DNA from 2 places in the Undibacterium sp. TC9W genome. Region 2 is predicted to be linked to the other one. Evidence: predicted binding sites of a transcription regulator. Region 2 holds the regulator's gene; the other holds the start of a gene.
The links. Region 2 encodes FliA, which starts transcription of late flagellar genes. Its sites were predicted from a motif close to CTAAAGTTTNNNNNNNNNNNGCCGNTA; they were not measured.

Region 1: the regulator FliA is predicted to act here: its motif matches at 6,647-6,673, upstream of ACO0LN_RS11640 (flagellar protein FlaG).

The regions. Positions count from the first base shown of each region.
Region 1 covers NZ_JBMPPJ010000007.1:38,242-46,739, forward strand. Annotated here, with positions in the region: gene ACO0LN_RS11610 (C13 family peptidase) at 1-1,527, shown strand, start outside; gene ACO0LN_RS11615 (M48 family metallopeptidase) at 1,679-2,686, opposite strand; gene ACO0LN_RS11620 (YjgN family protein) at 2,683-3,771, opposite strand; gene ACO0LN_RS11625 (lipocalin-like domain-containing protein) at 3,923-4,489, opposite strand; gene ACO0LN_RS11630 (quinone oxidoreductase family protein) at 4,491-5,483, opposite strand; gene ACO0LN_RS11635 (LysR family transcriptional regulator) at 5,612-6,478, shown strand; gene ACO0LN_RS11640 (flagellar protein FlaG) at 6,727-7,113, shown strand; gene ACO0LN_RS11645 (putative zinc-binding metallopeptidase) at 7,125-8,060, shown strand; gene ACO0LN_RS11650 (pyridoxal phosphate-dependent decarboxylase family protein) at 8,269-8,498, shown strand, end outside.
Region 2 covers NZ_JBMPPJ010000005.1:278,777-287,274, reverse strand. Annotated here, with positions in the region: gene ACO0LN_RS09130 (MFS transporter) at 1-595, shown strand, start outside; gene flhB (flagellar biosynthesis protein FlhB) at 844-2,043, shown strand; gene flhA (flagellar biosynthesis protein FlhA) at 2,040-4,127, shown strand; gene flhF (flagellar biosynthesis protein FlhF) at 4,124-5,470, shown strand; gene ACO0LN_RS09110 (MinD/ParA family ATP-binding protein) at 5,463-6,293, shown strand; gene ACO0LN_RS09105 (RNA polymerase sigma factor FliA) at 6,302-7,033, shown strand; gene ACO0LN_RS09100 (flagellar motor protein) at 7,015-7,755, shown strand; gene motD (flagellar motor protein MotD) at 7,786-8,498, shown strand, end outside.

The DNA.
Region 1 (8,498 bases), on a different contig from region 2:
ACGGAATTTTTAACAGCAAATAGTGCGGCACACAGCGCTGAACCAGAGGGAGACGCGCTGCCCCTGGCACCAGTCGCAGCATCCCAAGAGGACCCAGGCGTCAACCATGCTGCCGCCCTGCGTCGTTTGCTGGTAGAGGCCATGCGCGTGAGTATTTGCTTAAAACCGAAGTGGCAGGGGCTGCCAGCATCACCCTGGCTGATCGCGCTATTGATGTTCTTTTACTTGAGCTGCCATATAGGCCTACAGCGCCTCATGTTCGTTGGCGCTGCCCGGTTTTATTGGCAGGTTCTGGCTTCAGGCTGGTTGGAATTCGCTGCTCTTGCCTGGGGATGTTACTGCTTGCGGCCAGTGAGTATACAAGCGCCAGGAAACCATGCAACTTCTGACAGCAGAGCACCGGATGCGGCGCATTTTTTTGTGCTGGCACTTGCTCAAATGTTGGTATTGAATGTTGTCATCTGCACTATCGGCGCTTTACTCATACATATGGGTTGGTATGATCTGTCAAAATTATCCATGAGCATGCAATGGCTGGTCTATCTTGTGCCACCTGTCGTAGTTTTGTTTATTCAGTGCTTGTTCTTCTGGCGCGCCAGTGACAGGCGCGTACTTGCCATGCTGTCTGTCATCATCGCCATGGCAGCGGCTGGTGCTTTGGGTATCAGCACCAATGCAACACAATTCTGGTATCCGGTTCAGGAAAAGACAGAAAAAAATGAAGAAGATACAGAGATCAAGTCCCCCGAAATTACTCAGGAAATATTCGAGGAGCAAGCGCTTTTGCTGAACCAAAAACTCGAGGCACTGCAAGCACACAGACCAGGCATCATAGACTTGTACAGCCTCAGTTTTGCCCCCTATGGCGAAGAAAATGTTTTCCTGAATGAGACCAGCATGGTCACGCAAGTGATGGCGAAACGTTTTGATGCAGAGGGGCGCAGTCTGCAACTGGTGAATAATCCGGGAACCATCCATAGCCTGCCCTGGGCTACACCCTTGAATCTGCAGCGCGCCATACAACAGATGGCAAAACGCATGGATGTCAATGAAGATATCCTGTTCTTGCACATGTCTTCACATGGTGCCAGTGATGGAGAGTTATCAGCCGGGATGTGGCCACTCAGCGTGAAGTCGGTTACGCCAGAAGACTTGAAAAAATGGCTGGATGAGGCGGGTGTCAAGTACCGCGTGATTTCAATTTCAGCTTGCTTTGCGGGTAACTGGGTGGCACCTTTGTCGGATGCGAAATCCCTGGTCATGACGGCATCAGATGCCGATCATACTTCTTACGGTTGCGGCAGTAAATCCGATCTGACCTTCTTTGGCCGTGCCATGTATGACGAGCAGTTGCGTAACAAGACACTGTCTTTTGAAACAGCACATGCAGCATCGAGACCCATCATCAAGCAACGTGAAGAAGAGGCTGGCAAGAGTGACGGTTATTCCAATCCACAAATTGCAGTTGGTGAAGAAATACGCGGGCGTTTGAAGTTACTGGAACAGCGTTTGCAGGCACGGAAATAGTAGAAGCGAGGCTGATGCCAGGCAGATACTGCTGCCGTGATCAGCACCATAACAAATGGTGCTGATTTGTCGCTGCTTATGCTCAGTTTAAGTGTGCTCGAATGGAGACAGCCGGCTCAAGACCGTAATTAGTCGCGGTCTTGAGCTTTCCTCAATTATTGCCGCGTATGCGCATGACGCGTTCGCTACCGGAGGGGTGGCTGGAGATGTAAGGTGATATGCCAGGTGCCAGGGCTTCGAGCTTTTCAAAAGCTGCCGCCAGGTGTTCGCGGGCTATGCCATTGGCATCCATCATTTGCATGGCGTAGTCATCCGCTTCAGTTTCAGCATCGCGCGAATATTTCATATCCAGCATCAGCGTCGGTATATTGGCAATTACTGCTGACACGTCGCCAAACAGCAAAGTAGCGACGGCACCTACTGCAGAACTTTGTATGATACGGCGTGTCATGTGGCGTTCATGCAAATGCCCAAGTTCATGGGCCAGCACGCCCATGACCGCATCATCGTCCTTCATAAGGGCAATGATTTCATCGGTAATGATGATGTCGCCAGATGGCAGGGCAAAGGCATTTGGGCCTATGGCACTTTTACGAAACACCAGTTGATATTTAGGGCTGCCTTCACGCGGTGGGCGCAAGCGCTGGAAGCGTTCACGCAATTCTGCCTGTTTGGCTGCGGGCAGTTTTGACGGCTGGAATATATGCTTGTCCAAAAATTCCAGTACCCCGTCACCCAGCTTGCGCTCTACCGATACGGGGGTAGAGAACGCCGCCACCTTGGCTGCCGCAGGCAAGCCATAGAGGTAACCGAGGGTCAGGGTCATTATGACAGCCGCGAGAGCTGCCAGCGTGCCTGTCCAGCTCTGCTGCAATTGAACCACGGCAGAATCCTGGTAGCCAGTACTGTCAAGTATGGCATTGAAGCTGGTATGGTCATTTATTTCCAGGTAGGCACCATCGCTGAAGGTGACTTTGCGAGGGGCATGCCGGGTGCGCTCAGATACCCGCAATTCTGACAGCGGGCAACTGCGTATGACCGCTGCATGCAGTGTATTGCTGGCTTCGCATACCTGGGCGATATCGCCCTGCACCGAAAACTCAACCTGGTGCAGGCGCGAGGTTTTGCCATCAAAATAGATGGCGGCAACTTTGTTCATAGAGATAAATCAAAATCCAGTAAATCAGCCATGCCTTCGCCAGTTGCATTGACTTGTTCTTGTGTTTCAGCGATGAAGTCATCCAGGCTGCCATTGACTTCCAGTTGCAGGCTTTCAACGCGATAGCGCAGGGAACGAATTTGTGCAAACGGGATAAACAGGCCCAGGGTGCAAACAATACCAAGTATATTGGTGATGGCAATAAAAGTCATGCGACCCCATTGCAGATTGTTCCTGAACTGGTGATCACCGAGTTTGGTATGGTTCCAGATCAGGTTTTGCAGCAAGGTCAGGAAGATGGGGTAGATCGCAAACATCCACATATACAGGACGAAGACAAACAGGCCAAATGAGGACATCGCCGCAATATTTACTTTGTCACCTTGACCACCTGCAAACAAGGCCAACACTGTACTGCCAAAACCTACGCTAATAACAATAATGCCAGCCAGCATAATGCCTATACCGACCAGGTAAGCCCAGTAAAATTGACCAGCGCCAGCATTGAAAGAAAAATGTGTACTGCCGAAACGGCTTTCGTTGTGCTGGAATCTTTTCAGGCGTTGATGGAATACGGGGGCCAGCAAATACAGAGTGAACGCTGTCAGCAGCGGCCATAACAAGAAGGTGCTGTATGCCTGCCCTGCAGTGCCACGAAAACCAAAACGTATGCCACGGTAGCTGGAGTTATACAGCTTGAACTGCAAGCTCTTCCATACCAGCCATGGCATGACCACAACCATCATCAACATCATGGATAATCCCAGGATCATGCTAGGATCAAGTTTAAATGCTAACTGATAGCCAAAGAAAAAAACAAAAGCGACGATGCGACCCTTGAGTATGGCAATGGCATTCCCATGATATTCAAAACTGCTGCCACCCAGATGCGTGCTGGAATACAGGTAACGGTTGCGGCGTACCTTGGCCCAGGCAGAATAAATACCCAGGGTGATAATGCTGAGCAATAAATTAACTATCCAGATACGGAAATATTCGCTGCCACTTCCCCTGAACTCAAGTTGCAAAGTGCCACTTGATGATTGCTGACTTACTGAAAAGTCATTGTTTTGAAAGTTATCCATGCTTGTGTTTTTCCCATGCACTTTAATTTTTTTGGAGCTTGGACAATCGCATGGAGTTGATATTAAGTCAAGTGCATTAGCGCTTGCGACCTCTCATCGCAGATGCTTTACCACAAACTGTTGTGGAAAATAAATGGTTAAAGCAACTAGGCTAATGCAGCTTTTTCCAGGTGGAGATAGCAGTTGTGCCATTGCCGCTAGCGCCGGCGGGTACGCGATAACTAAGTACGTCAGCCTTTAACTCAAACTGCCGGGCCTGCTCACTGCCATCCCAGTTAGCGAAGGATGCATGTTCTATTCTGAAGACCAGCACATTTCTCTCGGTATCAATAAAGCAGCGACCATAGTGTGAGCTGGTATCGAGGGCCGCAGCGCGGTATTCTGCTTCCGTACCTTTGCGTTTGTCGCCTGCGGCAAACTTGCTGCGTTCGGATTTGTAGATTTGCAGTGAATAACGGCCAGTGCCATCAATGATGAGCAAGCCTTGCGGATTTGGCCCAAAGGTTTCGCCACGGCTGCCGTCGGCGCGAATTTCTGGTGCAGCCAACAGTGTCCAGGTACCTGCCAGGTATTTTTGTGCCTGTTCATTCTTATCAACTTCCTGTTCAGTGAAAGCGCTGACTGGCAGACTCAGGGCCAGCAGGCAAATCACAGCGATGATGTTGTTAATTTGGGTTTTCACTGAGGTTTTAACTGCGGTTTTAACTGCGGTTTTCATGTCATTTTCCTTGTTGTATATTTTTTGCTGTGTCACTGATTGCCAGTAGTAATTTGCCTGTCGTCTGGCGTGACTCCAGATCTGTATGGGCTCTGGCAGCCTGCTCCAGTGGATAAACCTGATGTATGCGCAAGCGCAATACGCCTTCGCGCAACCAGCCAAGAACCCGTTGGCTACGGTACTTGAGGCCTTCGGCGTCAGCAATGTGATGGGCGAGGGTGGGACGCGTGAAGAACAGTGAGCCCTGGCGGCACAAGTGCATGGGGTCTATCGGTGGCACATTCCCGCTGGACTGCCCAAACAAGACCAGGCTGCCTAAAGGGCGCAAGACAGCCATGCTGCCCAGATAAGTAGTCAGTCCGACTGAGTCATACACCACATGCACACCTTTTTGTTGGGTCAACTCCCTGGTCGCCACAACAAAGTCAGTTTCCGTATACAAAATCACGTGATCTGCTCCAGCGGCTTTGGTCAGCTCTGCTTTTTCCTCACTGGATACCGTGCTGATAACGATGGCACCCTTATGTTTCAGTATCTGGGTCAGCAATAAACCAACTCCGCCAGCACCAGCATGCACCAGCACGGTATCGCCAGATTGCACGCGATAACTGGTCTCGGTCAGATATTGCACGGTGACGGCTTGCAGCATGGCCGCTGCGGCTTCTAGCGTGCTGATTTCCGCTGGCAACGTGATCAGCTTCCATGCTGGAATCGCCAGGTATTCGCCATAAGAGCCAGGTTGTGACAGCCAGGCTACTCTGGTGCCGGGTGTTAGTTCCGCATTGCCTTCGACCACCGTGCCCGCACCTTCTGCCCCCGGTATGCAGGGCAGGGAAGCCGGGTTTTGTCCATTGCGCTGATACACATCGGCGTAATTGATGCCGGCGTAATCTACGCGTACCAGGACTTCCCCGTCTTTTGGCGTCGGCCTTGGCAGGTCGCGCACTTCAAGTACTTCTGACCCACCTTGTGAAAAAAATTGTATAGCTCGCATATTTCCTCGCTTTGCTGTAATCATCAGTTGCTCAGACCCTATGTCTGTTTATCTGATGTGCAGCTTAATTAAAACCGGATCGAAAGAAAATTACTGAAAAATTCGCCTGGACTGTGCATAATTGCACCATGATGAATTGGGATGATTTACGCTATTTTCTGGCACTGGTCGATTGCGGTACGCTGACCGGGGCTGCGCGTCGCCTGCAGGTAGAACATACGACGGTTGCACGGCGGATTGATGCGCTTGAGTCAGCATTGAAGCTGCGTCTGTTCGACAGACTGGTGCGCGGTTGGCAACTGACCACAGAAGGACATGACCTGGTTACCCACGCACGGGAAGTGGAAGAGCGCTGGTTCAATTTTGAGAGAAAAGCGCTCAGTACCAGCAAAATGGAAGGTATAGTGCGTATTTCTGCACCACCCAGTTTATCGACTTTTGTACTCGCGCCCCAGCTTAAAAAACTCTGCGCCAGTTTGACCGGCGTGGAGCTGGAGTTACAGGCAGAGCGCCACCAGGTCAGTCTGGGCAAGCGCGAGGCAGACATCGCTTTACGAATGGCGCGCCCACAAACGGCGGGTCTGGTGATCAAGCCTTTGGCCAGTGTGGGCTATGGATTGTACGCCAGCAAAACTTATCTGAAAAAGCGCAAGGAAGAAGATTGGGAATTTGTCGCCTATGAAAAAAACTCTGCAACGCCCCATCATCAATGGCTGGAAGATTATCTGGCGCAGCGCAAAGTCATGCTGCGCAGTAATGACCAAATGGTGCTGGCTCAATGCGCGGCGGCAGGCCTTGGCGTAACCGTATTACCGCATTATTTGCGCCAGAGTCACCGCGAGCTGCACCGTATTGAGCATCAGGCTTGTCCTCTGCGCAGAAAACTTTGGCTGGTCATGCATGATGATGTGCGCCGATCACCTAGGGTAAGGGCAGTGGCTGATGGATTGATCGACTTGTTTTCCAGCGCAGAAATGAATGACTTATTGTTATGAACAAGGTCGGTCCAGTTTGATAAAAATAAAACATTGATTTTTTATAATGTTATATTTAATATAATTCTATGAGGTCAGCCAAATGCTTGCTTACATCTGCTCATATATCTGTTCACCTATTCGTTCGCACTAAGCACCTATTAAATTAAGCTGCTTTCAAGAATAAACCTAAACTTTTGACAAAAACGACCGTAATACACAATATGCGGTAATCCGTCACGTGGTTTAATTTAGGGCTGGAGAGCAAAATGAGCATCAATCAAATAGCAGGTGGGGCCACTGGCGGTGTCAGTGTTGATACCCGGCAAGATGTCAAGGCTGCACCAGTCGTTGCTAAAGCGGCACCTGTACCGGTAGTTGCTGACGTCGCTAAAAGTGCGGTCAGCAAAGACAGCCAGCCCCAAAGTGATATTTCAGCTAAAGAACTCAAGAACTCTGTCGATCAGATCAACCGCGCCATAGGTTTGAATAAAAGCGTGAATCTCAACCTCGATAATGACTCCGGTAAAGTAGTGGTGCAGATTGTTGATAATGAAACCAATGTCGTTTTGCGCCAAATTCCTTCAAAAGAAGTGCTGGCTATAGCCCGTGATCTGGAAGGTAAAAAAGGTGTTTTGTTGAACGACCATGCATGAATGGATAAAGAGTGATTGTCAGCTCTGATGTTGAATACTGGTTAAAGCAAGCAAATCTTCCCCTCCCCGACAGGATAGGTAAAGCACCTGAAGAATTATTGGCCTATGTTGCGAAAGTGAATAAAAGCACTTCTGCTGACCGATTGTCTGCGCAAGCAGAACTTAATTCCGATTTTTTAAGCGATATCCGCGCAGCGATAGTGGACATGCCACCTTCTGTGCTGCAGCTTTTGGATAAACCCCTGCTGGGTGTCTATTTAGGGTGCGGCCTGGGATCATCTGCGGTGACTGACGTTGTTGCAGGCCCGGATGGTAAGGTGCTCGGCCTTGCGATACTTATGGATGCCGACGCTTTTTTAGGTCGCACTGCCAATGACTGGGCGAGCTGGAAAGAAAATACGCCATTTTTGCCGGGCTCGGCTTTTCAAGTCCATCTGCAAATTGAAGCAGCGGAAAACGATAACCGCAAAAATGCCATGCAGTTTTTGCTCTTGCATGAATTTGGTCATGTGCTGACTGCCAATAGCGAATTTTTACCCGACTGGTGGATAGGTTCGCAAAAATTCAAATCGACTGAAGAATATAGTTACTTGAGTCTGTCCTGGCAAATCGCCATGAACGGCGACATCATTCCTTTGCTCAGACATGATTTTGAGCACCGCAAGGACTTGCACTTCTATAGTGATCAGCAAGTTGCGGGAGATTTAATTCCCGGCATCTACAAGGCGCTGGAAAAAACCGGTTTTTCCAGTCTGTATGCCGCAACCAATGCCTATGATGATTTTGCCGAGGCTTTTGCCATGTATGTGCATAGCGTGATCATGGCAAAGCCTTATCGATTGAGCATTCGTTCTGGCGATGAAATTATCATGGAAGTGGCAGATTACTGGTCCAGCCCACGAGCCCGCTCCAGGAAACAGTTATTTGCTGAATACCTTGGTAATTGACAATTCTCCCCCTAAGCTCTGGACATAAGCAAGTGGAATAAAGCGTTGCCTTTAGGCCACTTCTTGCTATTGAACTATTCGTTTGCATCAATAAAGCAGCAAAATTTGCTTTATTCGGCACTTCATTTTCCACCCGCTCATCCATAATGTGAATAAGCTTAGGCGTTTCTTGTCTTTATGCTGCAATTATTCACGGATGGATATCTGAATGACCGTACCGCCAAAGAACTCACTGGATCCGGATGACTGGCAGGCCCTGCGTGCGCAGGGACATCGCATGCTGGACGATATCCTTGATTACGCAGAACACATACGCGAGCGCCCGGTGTGGCAAGTGATACCGGATGAAGTGCGCGCAAAGTTCCAGTCGGGTTTGCCAACTGCGCCGGCAGAGCTCGGTGACGTGCACCAACAATTCATGGAAAATATCTTGCCGTA
Region 2 (8,498 bases):
ACCACGGTATTTGCTGGCATTTGCTGCGACAGGCTTCCTGAGTATTGGCGGCTACATGCTGATGCCATTCAGTAGCGCTTTTTCAGTGAATAACCTGGGTATTTCGATGAAAGAATTGCCGATCGTTTATCTGGTTACTGGATTCGGTGCGATTATTACTGGCCCTATGGTGGGTAAGCTGAGCGATAAATTTGGTAAATACCGCATATTTTTATTCGGTGCGGTAATGACCACCATTATGGCGCTGATTTATACCCGTCTTGGTGTCACACCTTTGCCTATGGTTATCCTGGTCAACGTATTGCTGTTCGTCGGTATTTTTTCCCGCATGATCCCTGCCCAGGCAATGATGTCGGCAGTGCCTGCGGCTGACAGTCGCGGTGCATTCATGGCGATCAATTCATCCTTGCAGCAAATTGCCGGCGGTGTTGGTTCTGTGGTTGCCGGCATGATCGTCAGCCAGCCTGACGGTGGTGTGATATTGCATTTTGATTTGCTGGGTGACATTCTGGTTTGTACTGTATTACTGACCGCTGTCATGATGTATTTCATACACCGTATGGTGGCGAGGCCGGTTGTTGCTGTTCCTGCCTGATCAATTGCATTTCAATTACTGATTTAAAAAAAATCTGGATGCCTTGCCATAAGGCGGGCTTTCAGATTTCAGCCATTCATTACCCTTTCATGGCCCTTTGAGCATAAAGGGTCAGTCCTTCTCCAGAGCTAAGGGGTATTTCCTCCTTTATTCCCCGCATCTTGTGCTTCTGTCATAGCCAATAATTACACCTGTACATTTGCGTAATCAAAGCAGCACTTGCTTTGAGGAAATAACAGGAGTCGGCAATGGCCGAAGATAGCGATCTCGAAAGAACCGAACCGGCCTCGCCCAAGCGCCTTGAACAAGCGCGGGAAGAGGGCGATGTTCCGCGTTCGCGCGAACTATCTACCTGTACCATCCTGCTGGCAGCAGGTGGTGCGCTCTGGGGCATGGGTGATGGCCTGGTGCGACAGCTGAGTCAGGCACTGGTGTCAGGCCTCTCGCTGGAGCGGGCGATCATCTATGACCATGAACTTTTTTTCTCGCAGGTTGCCGCCAGTTTGATGCAAGTGCTGATGGCTTTTGCACCTATTGCCGGATTGTTGGTAGTAGTGGCACTGGGTTCGCCTTTGTTGATAGGCGGATGGCTGTTCAGTACCAAGGCGCTGACGCCGAATTTCTCACGCATGAATCCTATCTCTGGTCTCGGTAATATGATTTCTACCCGTGCCGGTGTGGAATTGATCAAGGCGATTGTCAAAACCATTTTGGTCGGCGTTGTTGCCTGGATCGTCATCATGGGGCAAAAGAATGCCATCTTTGCCTTGCCGCTGGAGTCTCTGAAGTCTGGCCCTGCTCACGTCGGCCACATGATGGGTGTGTGTTTTTTGGCGATTGTCGGTTCGCTGGCAGTGATTGCTGCAATTGATGCGCCTTACCAGATGTGGCAGTACGCAGAAAAGCTGAAGATGACACATCAGGAAGTGATTCAGGAATCCAAGGAAGCTAACGGTAACCCGCAAATCAAGGCGAAAATCCGTGCTCAGCAGCGTGAGATGGCACGCCGCCGCATGATGTCCGAGATTCCAACGGCTGACGTTGTCGTCACCAACCCGACCCACTTTGCTGTCGCTCTCAAATATACCGAAGGCGGCAATGGCGCACCTAAAGTCATTGCCAAGGGTGCAGATGCAGTCGCTGCAAAAATCCGTGAGCTGGCCAAGGAACACAATGTGCCCCTGTTGGAAGCCCCACCACTGGCGCGTGCCTTGTACAAACACACAGATCTCGGCGACGAAATACCAGAAGCTCTGTATGCCGCTGTGGCAGAAGTACTGGCTTATGTTTACCAATTGCGCAGTTATAGCAAGGGCGATGGTAATAAACCTGTCAAACCAAATGATTTATATGTACCACCAGAGCTTGACCCCAATAATCAAATACAGAATCAAACGCAAAATCAGACACAGAATCAAACAGTTAATCAAGCGGGAGCCCAAGCATGAATAGCTTCACCTTGCCTGCCTGGATGAATGGCATGAACACCAGGGCGCTGGCGGCGCCTTTCCTCATCATCCTGATGCTGGCGATGATGATTTTGCCTTTGCCCGCTTTTATTCTGGACGTGTTCTTCAGCTTCAATATTGCGATTGCGATTATCGTTTTGCTGACCAGCTTATATACAGTCAAGCCACTGGATTTCATGGTGTTCCCGACTGTGCTGCTGGTGAGTACGATGTTACGTCTGTCCCTGAACGTCGCCTCCACCCGCGTGGTGCTGACAGAAGGCCACACTGGTCCGGATGCTGCTGGTAAAGTGATCGAAGCGTTTGGTCACTTTTTGATTGGCGGTAACTACACTGTCGGTATCGTGGTCTTCGTCATTCTGACCATTATTAACTTTACCGTTGTCACCAAGGGCGCGGGTCGTATCGCTGAAGTGGGTGCACGTTTTGCCCTGGATGCGATGCCAGGTAAACAAATGGCGATTGATGCTGACTTGAATGCCGGCCTGATCGCCGAACAAGAAGCCCGCCGCCGCCGCACCGAAGTAGCGCAAGAAGCTGAATTTTATGGCGCCATGGACGGTGCAAGTAAATATGTACGTGGTGACGCGGTTGCGGGCATCATGGTCACGGTCATCAATATCGTCGGTGGTCTGGTGGTGGGTATGGTCCAGCATGACCTGGATTTTGCCACCGCTTTGAAAAACTATACCTTGCTGGCGATTGGTGATGGCCTGGTCGCACAGATTCCTTCGCTGATCATTTCTACCGCAGCCGGTGTCGTGGTCTCGCGCGTGGCCAGTGATCAGGATATCAGTGGTCAGTTGATAGGGCAGTTGTTTGCCAAACCTCAGGTCATGATCATCACCGGTGGCATTATCGGTGGCATGGGCATCATACCTGGCATGCCGCATATCGCCTTTGTTCTGCTGGCAGCCATACTGGTCGGTGGTGGCTACATGCTCAACAAGCGTGGCCAGGTTGCCCCTGTGGTTGAAGAAAAGGTAGATGCTCCTGCCAGCACTGGTCAGGAAATGGAAGAAGCAACCTGGCAAGACATCCTGCCTGTTGATACCCTGGGTCTGGAAGTTGGTTATCGCCTGATCCCCCTGGTCGATAAAAACCAGAGTGGTGAACTCCTGCGTCGCATCAAAGGCATACGCAAGAAATTTGCCCAGGAAGTGGGATTTTTGTCACCTCCTGTCCATATACGCGACAATTTGGAACTCAAGCCTTCGGCATACAGGATCACTCTCAAGGGTGTGGAAGTCGGCGCCGGTGAGGCATTGAGCGGACAGTATCTGGCGATCAATCCTGGCATGGTGACCGGTAATTTGCCTGGTGCTGTCACTAATGATCCAGCCTTTGGCTTGCCAGCGATCTGGATAGACGCCGCACTGCGTGAGCAGGCGCAAGCGATGGGGTATACCGTGGTCGATTCTGGCACCGTCATTGCCACTCATCTGAATCACCTGATCACCAGCCATGCCGCTGAATTGCTGGGCCGTCAGGAAGTACAGTTGTTGATGGATCACCTTGCAAAAGACATGCCAAAAATGGTGGAAGAACTGGTGCCAAAAGCCCTGCCCCTGTCCATCCTGCAAAAAGTATTGCAAAACCTGCTTATCGAAGGTGTGCATATCCGTGATATGCGTACCATTATTGAGACACTGTCTGAGCATACCATGCATACCCAGGATGCGAATGAGCTGACAGCCCAGGTCAGGATTGCTTTGGGCCGCGCCATCATCCAGCAAATCTTCCCGACCGGGAATGAGATGACCGTCATGACACTGGATAACCGTCTTGAACGCCTGTTGATGCAGGCCTTGCAAACCAGTGGGTCTGATGGCTCAGGCATAGAACCAGGTCTGGCCGATACCCTGGCAAGCCAGACCGAAGCAGCTGCCCAGCACCAGGAGCAAATGGGACTGACACCGGTCTTGCTGGTGCCCGCGCCATTGCGCGCCTTGCTGTCACGCTTCCTGCGCCGCAATTTGCCGCAACTTAAAGTCTTGTCACACGCAGAAGTACCTGAAACAAAAACCATTAGAGTCACCAGTCTGGTCGGAGGTCAATCATGAACGTCAGAAAATTTACCGCGAATACTTCTCGCGAAGCTTTGCGCATGTTGCGCGATGCTTTGGGGGCAGATGCCGTGATCCTGTCTAACCGTAATGTGGGCGGCAAGGTGGAGATTCTGGCCATGGCAGATGAAGCCATCAGCGCCATTGCACCGGATGCTGCAGAAGCACTTGCAATGCCAGAGATGCAGCCAATTCCGCAGGTGCCTCAGTTGCCACGCTTTGCGCCACGTTTCCAGAATGAGGACGCAGTCAGCCTGCATCGCCCTCTGGAAAGGCCAGTAGAGCGGAGCATGAATGTGCCTAGCTTCAAATCGCAGACAGGTGCGAGCAGCTTTGCCAGTGACATTGAGGCACCTGTCAATGCCAATGAGTTGAATAATGTTATGTCAGAAATCCGGGCCATGCGCAGCATGCTGGAATCTCAACTTGCAGAAATCTCCTGGACACAAACGCAAAAACGCCAGCCACAAAAAGCAGAAATCCTGCGTGAATTGCTGGCTACCGGTTTTAGCGCCAGTCTGTCACGCTATCTGGTAGAAAAACTGCCTGAAACTGGCAAGCTTGAAAATGGCCTGGATTGGATCAAGAATGTGCTGGTGCGCAATCTTTCTACTATCGACAATGAAAACGAAATGCTGGAAAAAGGTGGCGTGTATGCCCTGGTCGGCCCTACCGGTGTGGGCAAGACCACGACTACGGCCAAGCTGGCTGCCCGTTGCGTCATGCGACATGGTCCATCCAAGCTGGCATTGATCACGACGGACGGTTATCGTATAGGCGGTTTTGAACAATTGCGCATCTACGGCAAAATTTTGGGTGTCATGGTGCATGCGGTCAAGGATGAGGCAGATTTGCGCATCGCCTTGTCCGAGCTCAAGAACAAGCACACCGTCCTGATCGATACTGTCGGTGTCAGCCAGCGCGACAAAATGGTGACTGAACAGGTGGCGATGTTGTCTGGAACAGACACTCCAGTGAAGCGTTTGCTGTGCCTGAATGCGACTTCAACTGGTGAAACCTTGAGCGAAGTGGTGCGTGCTTATCAGGGCAATGGCCTGGCAGGTTGCATTTTGACCAAGCTCGATGAGGCAGCGACCATAGGTGGTGCGCTTGATATTGCGATACGCCAGAAGCTCATGGTGTATTACGTCGCCAGTGGTCAGCGTGTGCCAGAAGATCTGCATATCGCCAACAAACTGTATCTGATAGACCGAGCTTTCAAACTCAAGCGCGAAACAGCGGCTTTCCGTTATCTGGATGAAGAATTACCCTTGCTGATGGCGGGCGCGGTTTCCGCACAAGCATCAGGACGTGCTGGTCAGGAGGTGTCCCTTGGCTAGTTTCGATCAGGCAGAAGGCCTGCGCCGTATGCTGGCTGGGCCAAAACCACGGGTATTTACCTTTTTGTCGGCCTTGAGAGAAGATGAAAAGAGCGGCATGCTGGTGAATCTGGGTGTGTCACTGGCACGCCAGGGTAACCAGGTCTTGATGGTGGATACACGCTCTTCAGAAAACAGTGTGGGCGCCTGGTTGAATGCGAACCTTGATCAGACCTTATTGGATGTAGCGAGACAACAGCGTACAATGAAGGAAGCAGTCAAATTGGTGGCTGCTGGCCTGTCGGTGACGATGCTGGCCCGTCATGCATGGCTGCCGCCAGAAAATACACGGCAATTGTCCAAAGTGTTTGATGTGGCGGCCAACCGTGCGGACCTGGTTATCGTCGATAGCGAGATCAACCTGGATGACAGTTTTCCGCTGGCGACGCTGGATGACAGCGAGCTGGTAATACAGGTTTCTGCTGACCCCGACATGATCAAGGCTGCTTATGGATTGATCAAGCGTGTGAGCAACAGGCTGGGGCGGCGCGGTTATGGTATTTTAGTGTCCGGTGCATCGGAAAAAGAGGCAAGATTGATTTATACGAATATGGCGCAGGCGGCCAGCCGTTACCTGGCAGTGCCACTGCACTACGTTGGCCATGTGCCGGAAGATGAACACGTAAGAAAGGCTGCACATTTGGGACGCTCTGTGATTGATGCTTTTCCTAAAGCCCTTGCTTCGCTGGCATTCTCCCGGCTGGCTGAACAATTGGCAAAGACCGTGCGTTCCACCTTATGTGCAGAGGGAGTCCCTGAGCTGGGTGTCGGTCTCGGAATGTAATCAGAAAAATGTACACCGCGAGCGGAAAATCAGATAAAAACTTCCTTTTGAGGGAGCATGCGCCTCTGGTCAAGCGTCTGGCTTACCAGTTGAAGGCGCGCCTGCCTCCCAGTGTGGAGGTGGATGATCTCGTGCAGGCCGGTATGATAGGCCTGCTGGATGCCGTTAACCGCTACGAAGATACCCATGGCGCCCAGTTTGAAACCTATGCGGTACAACGCATACGCGGTGCCATGCTGGATGAATTGCGTAGTAGCGACTGGCTGCCGCGTGGCGTGCGCCAGAACATGCGCAAGATAGAAAATGCCATGAATGTGCTACAGCAAAAGCTGGGCAGGCCACCGCTGGAAACCGAGGTGGCGAAGTCGCTCAAGCTGAGCCTGGAAGAGTACCAGAACCTGCTGACAGACAGTGGCGGGCACCAATTGGTGTACTACGAAGACTTTCATGATGCGGATACCAAGGAACATTTCCTTGATCATTATTGTTCCGATGCGTCAGGTGACCCCTTGCAGGATTTGCTCAATGACGACTTCCGTGATGCCGTCATCGGTGCGATAGACAGCTTGCCCGAGCGGGAGAAACTGCTAATGGGTCTGTACTACGAACAGGAATTGAATCTCAAGGAAATCGGTGCCGTGATGGGCGTATCAGAGTCACGGGTCTCGCAATTACATAGTCAGGCTGTTGCCAGGCTCAGGGCATACTTAAGGGAGAAAGCGTGGACTGGGCTAGCGTAATCGGATTGATACTGGTGATATTTGGCATAGTCACCGGACAGTTGATGGAAGGGGGCAACCTGTCTTCGCTGGTGCAACCCGCCGCCTTTGTTATCGTGGTAGTGGGAACGCTGGGTGCAGTGCTGCTGCAAAGTCGGCTCAACACCTTCAAGCGCGGCATCCGTATGCTGCGTTGGGTGGTTTCCGAGCCCCCTGATACCAGCAAGAAGAATGTCGCTGATGCTTTGATCTGGAGTGTGGTTGCCCGACGTGAAGGCTTTTTGAGCCTTGAGCGTTATATGAATGCCTCATCCGACCCTTTCATCAGCAAGGGCCTGCGTCTGGTGATCGATGGCATAGACCCGATACGCCTGAAAGACATCCTCGACGTTGATATTTCATTATATGAAATGGAGCAACGCCAGGCTGCTAAAATCTGGGACGCTGCCGGTGGTTATTCGCCTACCATAGGCATTTTGGGTGCGGTGCTGGGACTTATCCATGTCATGGAAAATCTCAGTGACCCGTCCAAGCTCGGTGGTGGTATTGCCGTTGCCTTTGTGGCCACGATCTATGGCGTGGGCCTGGCTAACCTGTTATTTTTGCCCGTCAGTAATAAACTCAAGGAAATCATAGGCCGTGAAGTGACGCGCCGTGAAATGTTATCCGATATTTTTTATAGTATTGCTCTGGGCGACAGCCCGCGCGTGGTGGAAGAAAGACTGACCAATCACCGCAATTAAGCGATGCAGTGACATTGAAAAAATACACTTATGGCAAGAAAAAAATACCACGAAGAACCAGAAAACCATGAAAGATGGCTGGTTTCTTACGCGGATTTTATTACCTTGCTGTTTGCCTTTTTTGTTGTCATGTATGCCATCTCCTCGTTGAACGAAGGTAAATACCGGGTCTTGTCCAACTCACTGACTGGTGCCTTTGGTAAAGTCATGACGGTGAATCCCAAGCCTGTCGATGCGCAGCTTGAACAAAAAATCAAGCTCGATCCCTTGCCCCTGGTCAAAAACCGTATCAATGAAGCTTTGCGCAAGGAAAAAGCGCAAATGACGACCATGGCCAAAGATATCATGACCGTGCTGGAGCCTCTGGTACGTGAAGGTAAGGTCAGGGTGACGCAGACCAGCCGTGGCATTACCATAGAAATTAATGCCAGCCTCTTGTTCGCCCCTGGTGATGCGCGCCTGAATGTCGATTCCGTACAGGCACTGAGGGCAATTGCCGGTGTCCTCAAGATTGATACCCATGCGATACAGGTCGAGGGGCATACCGATAATTTGCCTATCAATAACCCCATCTTCCCGTCAAATTGGGAATTGTCGGCCGTACGCGCCAGTACGGTTGCCCGTTTGCTCACTGAAAATGGGGTGGATGAAAACCGTGTGACGGCAGTGGGGCAGGGGGCAAAACTGCCTGTTAGTGATAATGACACGCCGGAAGGGCGAGCCAGGAACAGGCGTGTATCCGT